DNA from 2 places in the Microbulbifer sp. ABE4_465 genome. Region 1 is predicted to be linked to the other one. Evidence: predicted binding sites of a transcription regulator. Region 1 holds the regulator's gene; the other holds the start of a gene.

Region 1 (4,423 bases):
CGAGTGCCGGCCGCTACGTGAAAGGCTTCGGCCAGGCGTACGCACTGGAAGGTCTGGAAAAGCAGGTTGCCCTGCATTTGAAGGATGGTCACAAGGAAAAGAACAGCGACGCCGCGTAACCCCAGGCGCCGCCATTTCCGCTCCGTGGCCCGCAGTGCAGCACTTCCTGCACTGCGGACCCGAGTATCTAAAAAGTGCTTTTAGAATCGATAGCCCAGTCCAGCGGCATACACCAGCGGATCAAGCTCCACATCCGCCGTCACCGCACCCACTCCAGGAATATCCACCGTCGCCTTGGTGTCGATATCCATCCACCACACAGCCACGTTAAATAACCAGCGCTTGTCAGCACCGAAAGCAAAGTCGACACCGGCTTCCGCGGCAATGCCTGATGAATTCTTCAGCTTGAGATCCGCAGAATCGGTTGCACCCAGGGTTGCGAATACGTCATTGGCGGTGCCACTGATTTTCTCTTCAAAAAAAACGGTGTAATTGAACCCAACCCCTACATAAGGCTGCACACTGGACGAAGAAGCAAGCGGGAAATATTGCAGCATAACGGTGGGAGGGAGGTGTTTCGTCTCGCCCAGGTCAAATGTCTCACCAAGCCCGGAAACTTCCAGATCATGACTGAACGGCGTCGCCGCTATCACCTCGACCCCCCAGCTCTGATTTAACATGTAAGTGCCAATAAGACTCAAAGCCGAGCCATTGTTCACGTCTGCAGCAGTGCCCTCGAGTGTCACATCACCCAGCGCAAGCGCACTGGAATTGACATCGGGACTCACCGAAATTGCACCACTGCGCAAAATGAATTCTCCAGGTTCATACGCGAGTGCCGGCGCGGAAAGCAGTGAAGCGAGAAGGGATCCAAGAGCCATTTTTTTCATAGTTATCTCCATATCCTTGATCGGTGTCGAATGCCTCACCAGCAGGGATACCCCAGGGGATACGCTGGTACACCTTGAGACTCAACCAGAATATAGACCAGCCAGTCATGCCGCAACACATATTTTCGCTCAGTTTTTGAGCTGCCGCTGCTGTTTCCGCGCAGGTTTCCGGCCCCAACCAAAACGCTATTCTTGATGACGCCAAAAGAATGATACGGAATTGCCACACCAATAACGGCTTTTTACAACGGCACTAACAACGCCATTAATAGATTGCTGCAGCGCAACAAAACTGCAACGCTACTGCAATCGTCATTTGTTACTTTTTAGTAACAAGTAACTAAAGAGTAATAAATATGACTTCTCGAAAAGGCTTTCTGCTTCCGCTGTTGCTGCTTGCCGGGTGCGGGGTAAATCAGGTTCCGCAGTCTCTGACCGCGACAGGTCTGCTGGTTGAGGAAAACGGCAAGTTCTATCTGATGGCCTCAGAGGAGCGCTATCACTTGAATAGTGTTCCACAACTGGATTACGAAAATTATCTCGGCCGAGAATTGATCGTGCAGGGAGAAATTCCCCGCTACTGCCACCAGGCCTGGGAAGACTCACTGGTAAAAGTGCACGGTGGTGCGGAGATGGTCGACCTGAACAAGGTTGACTGGTCCGATTGCCTGGAGGCCGACAAGGTTAGCCTGGTCACTGCAGACGGCGCTCACCTGGTGTATGACTGGGAAGAAATCGAGCTGGAAGACTACTACTTCTAATTCGCTGGACCTATTTCTCCCTCGAAGTATTTTCCCGCTGCGCAGGGCTCACGCCTTCAGCCTTGCGCCTTCAATCGAGTCTCGTCGCAGCTGGTTCCCGCCAGGGCGGCGAGTCCGCGTTTATCCAGCAGGCTTACCGCCCTTCCCTTCACCCTGATCAGATCCTGCTTCTGGAAGCGGGAAATTAACCGGCTTACGGTTTCCGCAGTGAGTCCGAGATAGTTGGCGATATCCATGCGCTGCATGGTGAGGTTGAAATCCACGGCCGAGTAACCGCGGCGGGCATAGCGCTCGGAAATATTGATCAACAGCGCTGCCAGGCGCGCATCAGCAGATCGCTTGCCGAGCAGCATGACCATGTCTTTTTCCTGACGCAGCTCTTCCGAAAAGAGATTGAAGATCTGCTTTTGCAAGCCGGGAACCTGTTGCGCGAGTGTCTCCAGCTGAGCGAAGGGCAGCTCACACACGCTGCTGTCTTCCAGCGCCTCGGCAAAACTGGGATGGGACTGACCGCTGTACGCATCCAGACCGAGCAGCTCGCCGGGCAATGCAAAGTGGGTGACCTGGGCATCGCCATCTGCGGCAAGCACGACCGACTTGAAGCTACCGGACCGGATGGCATACAGGCTGCTGAACTTGTCGCCGGCACGAAATAACTGCTCCCCGGCCTTGATCACGGTTTTCTTGCGGGTGATCTGCTCCAGACGCTCGATATCCTCCGCCGAGAGACCTGCCGGCAGACACAGAGCCCTGACCGAACAGTTGCCACAGCTGACGGCCTGCGACTTTGCCGCTGGTGATGTGTTGCGTGCGCTCAAACCGATCACTCTCCCTCTCGCGGTAACCACTGTTGCCGCCCGTCTGTTACTGGCCATTGCACCAATTTCTGTAGTCACATTGTATTCTCTACAAATCGCCTTAACACCCTGCCTGGGTTTTTCACAAGGTTCACGCCCTGAATCGAGGGCAGCGCTTTTGTTAAAGCACTGTCGTTAAAGCGCAGGTATTAAAGCACCCTTGAATAGGGCCCGTTCTCCACCGCCCGGTGCAGGTGGGTATCGAATGCCGCAGCCAGATTGCGCAAGAACCAGCGCCCCTGCTCGGTAACGTAAAATTCACGTTGATCAAGGCGAACCAGGTCATCGTCGAACATGGGCTGCAATCGTTTCAACTCCGCGTCGAAGAAATCCTCGAAGGGCGCACCGGCACGGGCCTCTACTTCGCGCTTGTCCACCCCCAGCTGGCACATCAATTCCATAATCAGCCACTGCCGCAAGCGGTCGTCTTCACTCATGTACCAACCGCGCACAATGGCCTGCCCCCGGTCCGCAACTGCTCCGGCGTACGCCTTGAGTGCGTGCGCATTTTGCCAGTAACCATCCCGGCTATAGCTGATGGCTGAGGCCCCCAGGCCAACCAACGCCTCTGCGGGCATCAACGTGTACCCCTGGAAGTTTCGCGCCAGCCGGCCCTCCATTGCCGCTTTCGCCATGGCATCACCGGGGCGTGCGAAATGGTCCATCCCCAGGAACTGGTACCCGGCGCCAGTGAGCTGCCGGGTCGCAGCCAGTTGCATGGCCATTTTATCCACTGGCGCGGGCATCAGGTTGGCGTTGATCAGGCGCTGGGCCCTGAAGCGCTCCGGGAGGTGGGCATAGTGATAGAGCGCGATGCGGTCGGGAGCCAGTGCCAGCACCTGCTCAACAGTGCGCTGCAGGCTATCGACGGTTTGCCCCGGTAATCCGTAAATCAGATCGTAAGCAATAGAACCGAACCCTTGCGCGCGCGCGTCGTCAGTCAATGCCGCTACCTCGCCCGCACTGCAGATACGATTGATGGCCCGCTGCACACCAGGATCGAAATCCTGCACCCCGAGGCTCAGTCGATTAAACCCGAGCCGGCGCAGGGTTTTGAAGGTACCGGGGGCCAGGGTGCGCGGGTCTGCCTCGATGCTGTACTCCACCTCGTCGCCGGACTGCAGGGAAAAGTGCTCCCCGAGGCCGTTGATCAGACGCTCGAGGTCACTGTCATTCAGGAAGGTCGGTGTGCCGCCCCCCAGGTGCAACTGGGTAACCGGCGCCCTCGATAGTCCCCGGTACCAGCGGGCCTCCCGCAACAGCGTTTCCAGGTAATCGGCCGCTCCGTCGTACTTGCGGGTAATGACCTTGTTACAGGCACAGAAATAGCACAGGGACTGGCAGAAGGGGATGTGGACGTACAGGGAGAGAGAGCCGGCGTCGCCCAGGGATGCCCAGGGTTTACGGCCGCTGGCATCGCCAGTTTCGCCGTCCAGCGGTGCGAAGCGGTCGGCGGTCGGGTATGAGGTATAGCGCGGGCAGGGGCCAGCGTAACGCTGCAGCAACGCCAGTGACAGACTATCCGGAGAAAGCGCAGACGCTCGCGCGGGGGAAAGAGATACTGCGGGGTCCATCTGGCATGCCTCCTGTTACCGGGACCCGGAGGCTACGAAAATGCAGGTGCTCCCCACTTGATCTGAATCAAGTGGGGAGCGATTGATAACTCGTCAGTCACCTGCCGGGCGGCGAAACAGATTCTGGATAGACGAGAAATCCAGCACCCGATTAATCGGGTCACCACCGTGCAGCTGATACAGGTTTTTCGCCAGCGCGCCGAGGGGAGTCGATGAGGCACTGCCTGCCGCGGTATCCATGGCCAGCCCCAGATCTTTCAGCATCAATGCCACGGAAAAGCCCCCCTGATACTCCCTCGAAGCGGGAGCAGTTTCCATCACTCCCGGGTAGGGATTGTACT
Region 2 (4,423 bases), on a different contig from region 1:
ACCGCCAGTGTGGGATCAAAGCGGATATCATCGCCGGTAAGATACCCAGTGCCGACCAGGGTGTTTTTTAAGAAACGTGTACTGCTTCCCTTGAGGTCAAAGTAGGGACTGACCTCCAGAGCCACGGTGGCACCGCGACGTGCATCCAGCAGGTTGTCGGTGGTGTCGATCTTGACCCCCAGGGGGAACGAAAGCAGGTTGTAATTTTCGCTCTCTTCGCCCTCTTCCTGCACCTTACTGAACTTCAGCTCGCTGCCCACACTGAAGGTTCGGTGTTTGGTGTGCCGGCGGGAAATCGTTCCGCCGATGGTGACGGCTTCTGCCTGATAGGACTCCCGATCTTCATTGGAGGCCTCAGCGGTCGCCGCCAGGTCCTGGTCATCGCGGAAAAAGCGCGGCACCAGCAGCTCTCCCTTGAGGGACTGCGTGATTTCGCTGACTCGGGTCTCGACTTCAATCTTTTCCCCGCGCCCGAGAATATTGCGGTGCTCCCAGCCTGCAGACACGCCGGCTCCCTCATCGGAGGCGTACCCCACCCCCAGGCGAATGGTGCGATGTTTTCGCTCGATCACCAGAAAGGTGACATCAACCACTCCGTCGTGAGGCTCGGATACCTCGTCATTGGCACCGGCAATAAGGTTCGTGCGCAGCAAACGCAATTTGGCAGCGTCGAGTTTGGCTCGATTAAAGCAGTCACCGGGGGAGAGTTTCAGCCGCTTGCGCAGGTAGTCTTCATTGACACTGGTGGCACCGGCGATACTCAACTCGCCAATGTGCACTTCCGGACTCGGCGCTACCCGGTACACAAGCCGCGCCGCGTGCTCGCTGTGGATAACCGTCGCCTTGTAGTCCACATCGACATTCAACAGGCAGGCATTCTCAGCCAGGTAGGATTCGATCTTTTTGACCCCCTCGGCAACCTTGACCGCTTCCAGGGGATCCCCCACTTGCAGGCCGACACCGGGAAAACCTGCCTGCAGTCGCGCAGGCATATCAATCTCGAGGGATTTGATGCGGAACTGCCGCCCCGGCACCACGCGATACAGAATCTCCCCACCGGTGACCGACTGGCGCACCCGGCCATCGTAGTAGCCGCGCGAGCGCAGCAGTTTTTCAAGGGTGCCACGCTCATAGCGCGCGACGTCATGAGGGTCCTCATAGGACTTGAGTACACTGCTGGACTTGCGCTGTTCATTCAACTGATCTTTCAGCCAATCCTGCAGCTCGCTGTTTTCGAGCACGCGCACTTTGAACTTGGGCAAACTGTCGAAAAACGGAAGCGCAACACCGGGCTGCGGCAAGAGCAGCAGCGCCGATATCAGAATTCCGATAGCAATATGTATGAAATCCGCTCCACGAGCGGGCAAAGAATCGCGCAAGACAAAAATCCGTTTGCCAACCATCCCTACTGCGACGCCGGGAGACCCAAAAAGTTGCTTCTACCCAGGCTTATTGACCGCTTCGTGCAGGCCTGTCGGCAGGTTCCAGCAGCGGGTTGCAGTTTTTAATCACTACACGCCCCTCCAGCAGGTTGCCCTTGGAGTATTCAGAGAAGATGCATTGATTGGATTTTGGGTCGTAGTTTTCCACCCAAAGGTTGTCGTCTTTCCAGGTGGACCCCAGGTGACGCTGACCGTCAGGCACACTGATGTACATCACGCCACCGAAGCGCTTTACAAATACTTGCTCAAAATGGAAGTAGTAGGCCAGCCAACCAGCGAGAAAAATAATTGCGGCAACGATCGCCCCTTTCCCCAGACTGCCAAATCGGCTGCCGGCAAACAGGCTGAGCACCACGAGGGCGATAACAGCGGCCCAGTACAAGTAGGTAATCATGCGGATCTTCCGTGAATTTATTCGGTTTATACAGGTGGAATCACTACCCCACAGGGTAGCGCAGTTTGGCGGATAGGACATGCCAAGGGCAAGGGGAAACCGGGGTCCCGGGCCACAGAAGTCACTGCTAACCTCACCTGCCGCGCAGCTGAACACTGCGCCAACAGATAGCAAGAGTGGGGGTACCCCCGGGAGGGCTGAATCGGCCGCTCAGTTGATCCAGATCAAGTGCGGCACAGCACCACACCCTAGACTGGAGCCAGTTGAGAGGACTACAGCGCAACACCCCGTTAGAGCATGCAGTCCACGTTTATATCACTTCCTCTATCGCTCAGGAGTACGAAAATGGACGCAATGATTGATCTCTTCACCAGCTTTTCTGGCCTGCTGAGCTTGGGAATCATTGGATTTGTTTGCCTGATGGGCGGATATATCACCCGGATGGCGCTACGCAAAATGAATGAAGAATTGGCTCAGCCGGCAGCCAACTGATACAGAGGCTCTCCCCGGTGCGTATTTTTTGCACGGGATCGATCCATCTACCCCGACTGTTCGCCGGGCAAGTTCGCACTTGGCCCGGCCTTTTTCATCACCGCCCGTCCTGATATCGCCTTTAAGAGGAGATTACTCTCCGGCGAGCTCTGACAAATTCTCAAACAGCTTCAATGCTTCCGGATTCGCCAACGCCTCCTGATTTTTCACCGGTTTGCCATGCACGACATTCCGCACGGCAAGCTCCACAATCTTGCCACTGATGGTACGAGGGATATCCGCCACCTGGATTACTTTCGCCGGCACATGGCGCGGGGTGGTATTGGCGCGAATGGTGGTGCGGATTTTCTGGATGAGGTCGTCGCCCAGGGTCAGCCCTTCCCGCAGCACCACAAACAGCACTACACGCACATCATCGCGCCACTCCTGGCCGATACAGATGCTGTCCAGCACCTCTTCGACTTTTTCCACCTGCCGGTAGATTTCTGCGGTACCAATGCGCACGCCACCCGGGTTCAACACCGCGTCGGAGCGGCCGTAAATGATCACGCCACCGTGCTCGGTAATTTCCGCATAGTCGCCGTGGGCCCAGACGCCGGGCCAGTTTTCGAAATAGGCGCTGTGATACTTGCTGCCGTCCTCATCATTCCAGAAGCCGATGGGCATACAGGGGAAAGACGTGGCGCACACCAGTTCACCCTTCTCCTGCTCCACCGGCTTGCCATCGTCGCTCCACACCTGCACCGCCATACCCAGACCGCGGCATTGCAGCTCACCGGGATACACCGGCAGGGTCGGGTTGCCCAGGGCAAAGCAGGAGACAATGTCGGTGCCACCAGAGATGGAGCTCAGGCATAGATCCGCCTTGATGTCCCGATACACGTAACGGAACCCCTCGTGGGCGAGCGGCGAACCGGTGGAGAGTACCGCGCGCAGGCGCTCCAGCTTGTGGCTCTCGCGCGGCTTGCAGCCGGCCTTTTCCAGCGCGGCGATGTACTTGGCACTGGTACCGAATACGCTAATGCTTTCCTCGTCCGCCATATCCCACAGGCACTGCGCTGCCGGGTAGAACGGCGAGCCATCGTAGAGCACCAAGGTAGCGCCGCAGGCGAGCCCGCTTACCAGCCAGTTCCACATCATCCAGCCGCAGGTGGTGAAGTAAAACAGGGTGTCGTCGCGGGAGATATCCGTGTGCAGGCGGTGTTCCTTAATGTGCTGCAGCAAGGTGCCGCCCACGCCGTGCACGATGCACTTGGGCACGCCGGTGGTGCCGGAGGAGTACATGATGTACAGCGGGTGATTGAATTCGGTTTGCTCAAACGTCAGTGGGCGCGCGGGCGCAGTTCCCACAAAAGCGCCGAGGCTTACGGCGCGATCCAGGCCGTCGATATCCGATTCGGTCTGCTCCGATGAGCGCGCCACTGGCACCACCACCAGCTGCTGGATCGAATCGATCTGATCGACGATCTGCTCCAGACGCGGCAGGGAGTCGATAGTTTTGCCGTTGTAGAAGTAGCCTTCACAGGCGAACAAGACTTTCGGCGCGACCTGGCCGAAACGATCTAGAACGCCATTGATACCGAAGTCCGGGGAACAGGAGGTCCAGATGGCGCCGAGGCTGGTGGTGGCGAGCATGGCCACCACAGTGTCGATGATATTGGGCATAAAACCCGCTACCCGGTCGCCCTTCTCCACTCCGGCATTGGCGAGCGCTGCGGCCAGCCGCTCTACCCGCTCAAACAGCTGGCGGTAGCTCAATTCGCGGCGGCTGCCGTTTTCCAGGCGCTCGATCAGCGCCGGCTTGTCGTCGCGAAAACGCAGCAGGTTTTCGGCAAAGTTCAACCGCGCGTCCGGGAACCACTCGGCGCCGGGCATGGTGTCTTTCCCCAGTACCCGCTCGCCGCGCTCGCTGGCAATGACTTCGCCGAAATCCCACAACTGGCTCCAGAATGCCTCGCGGTTATCCACAGACCACTGGTGCAGGGCGTGGTAATCCGGCAGGGTTTGCTGATGCAGCTCATTTACCTGGCGGCGAAACCGGTCCATCTGGGTCGCGGCAATGGCCTCTTCCGTGGGCTGCCAAAGGGGTTGCACT

The links. The regulator FNR, encoded in region 1, switches genes on or off when oxygen is low (the NO sensors DNR and NnrR bind a similar motif). The targets are predictions, from matches to a motif close to TTGATNNNNATCAA.
Region 2: a site for FNR is predicted at 2,051-2,064, ahead of ACXAG1_RS12030 (DUF3149 domain-containing protein). Genes of this name have one in related genera too.

Annotation. Positions count from the first base shown of each region.
Region 1 is NZ_JBSWXV010000002.1:426,512-430,934, reverse strand. Features, by position in the region: gene ACXAG1_RS05490 (HugZ family pyridoxamine 5'-phosphate oxidase) at 1-119, shown strand, start outside; gene ACXAG1_RS05485 (OmpW/AlkL family protein) at 201-890, opposite strand; gene ACXAG1_RS05480 (hypothetical protein) at 1,247-1,651, shown strand; gene fnr (fumarate/nitrate reduction transcriptional regulator Fnr) at 1,708-2,469, opposite strand; gene hemN (oxygen-independent coproporphyrinogen III oxidase) at 2,658-4,082, opposite strand; gene mmsB (3-hydroxyisobutyrate dehydrogenase) at 4,176-4,423, opposite strand, start outside.
Region 2 is NZ_JBSWXV010000006.1:193,599-198,021, reverse strand. Features, by position in the region: gene ACXAG1_RS12040 (autotransporter assembly complex protein TamA) at 1-1,379, opposite strand, end outside; gene ACXAG1_RS12035 (hypothetical protein) at 1,450-1,836, opposite strand; gene ACXAG1_RS12030 (DUF3149 domain-containing protein) at 2,182-2,328, shown strand; gene ACXAG1_RS12025 (acetoacetate--CoA ligase) at 2,461-4,423, opposite strand, start outside.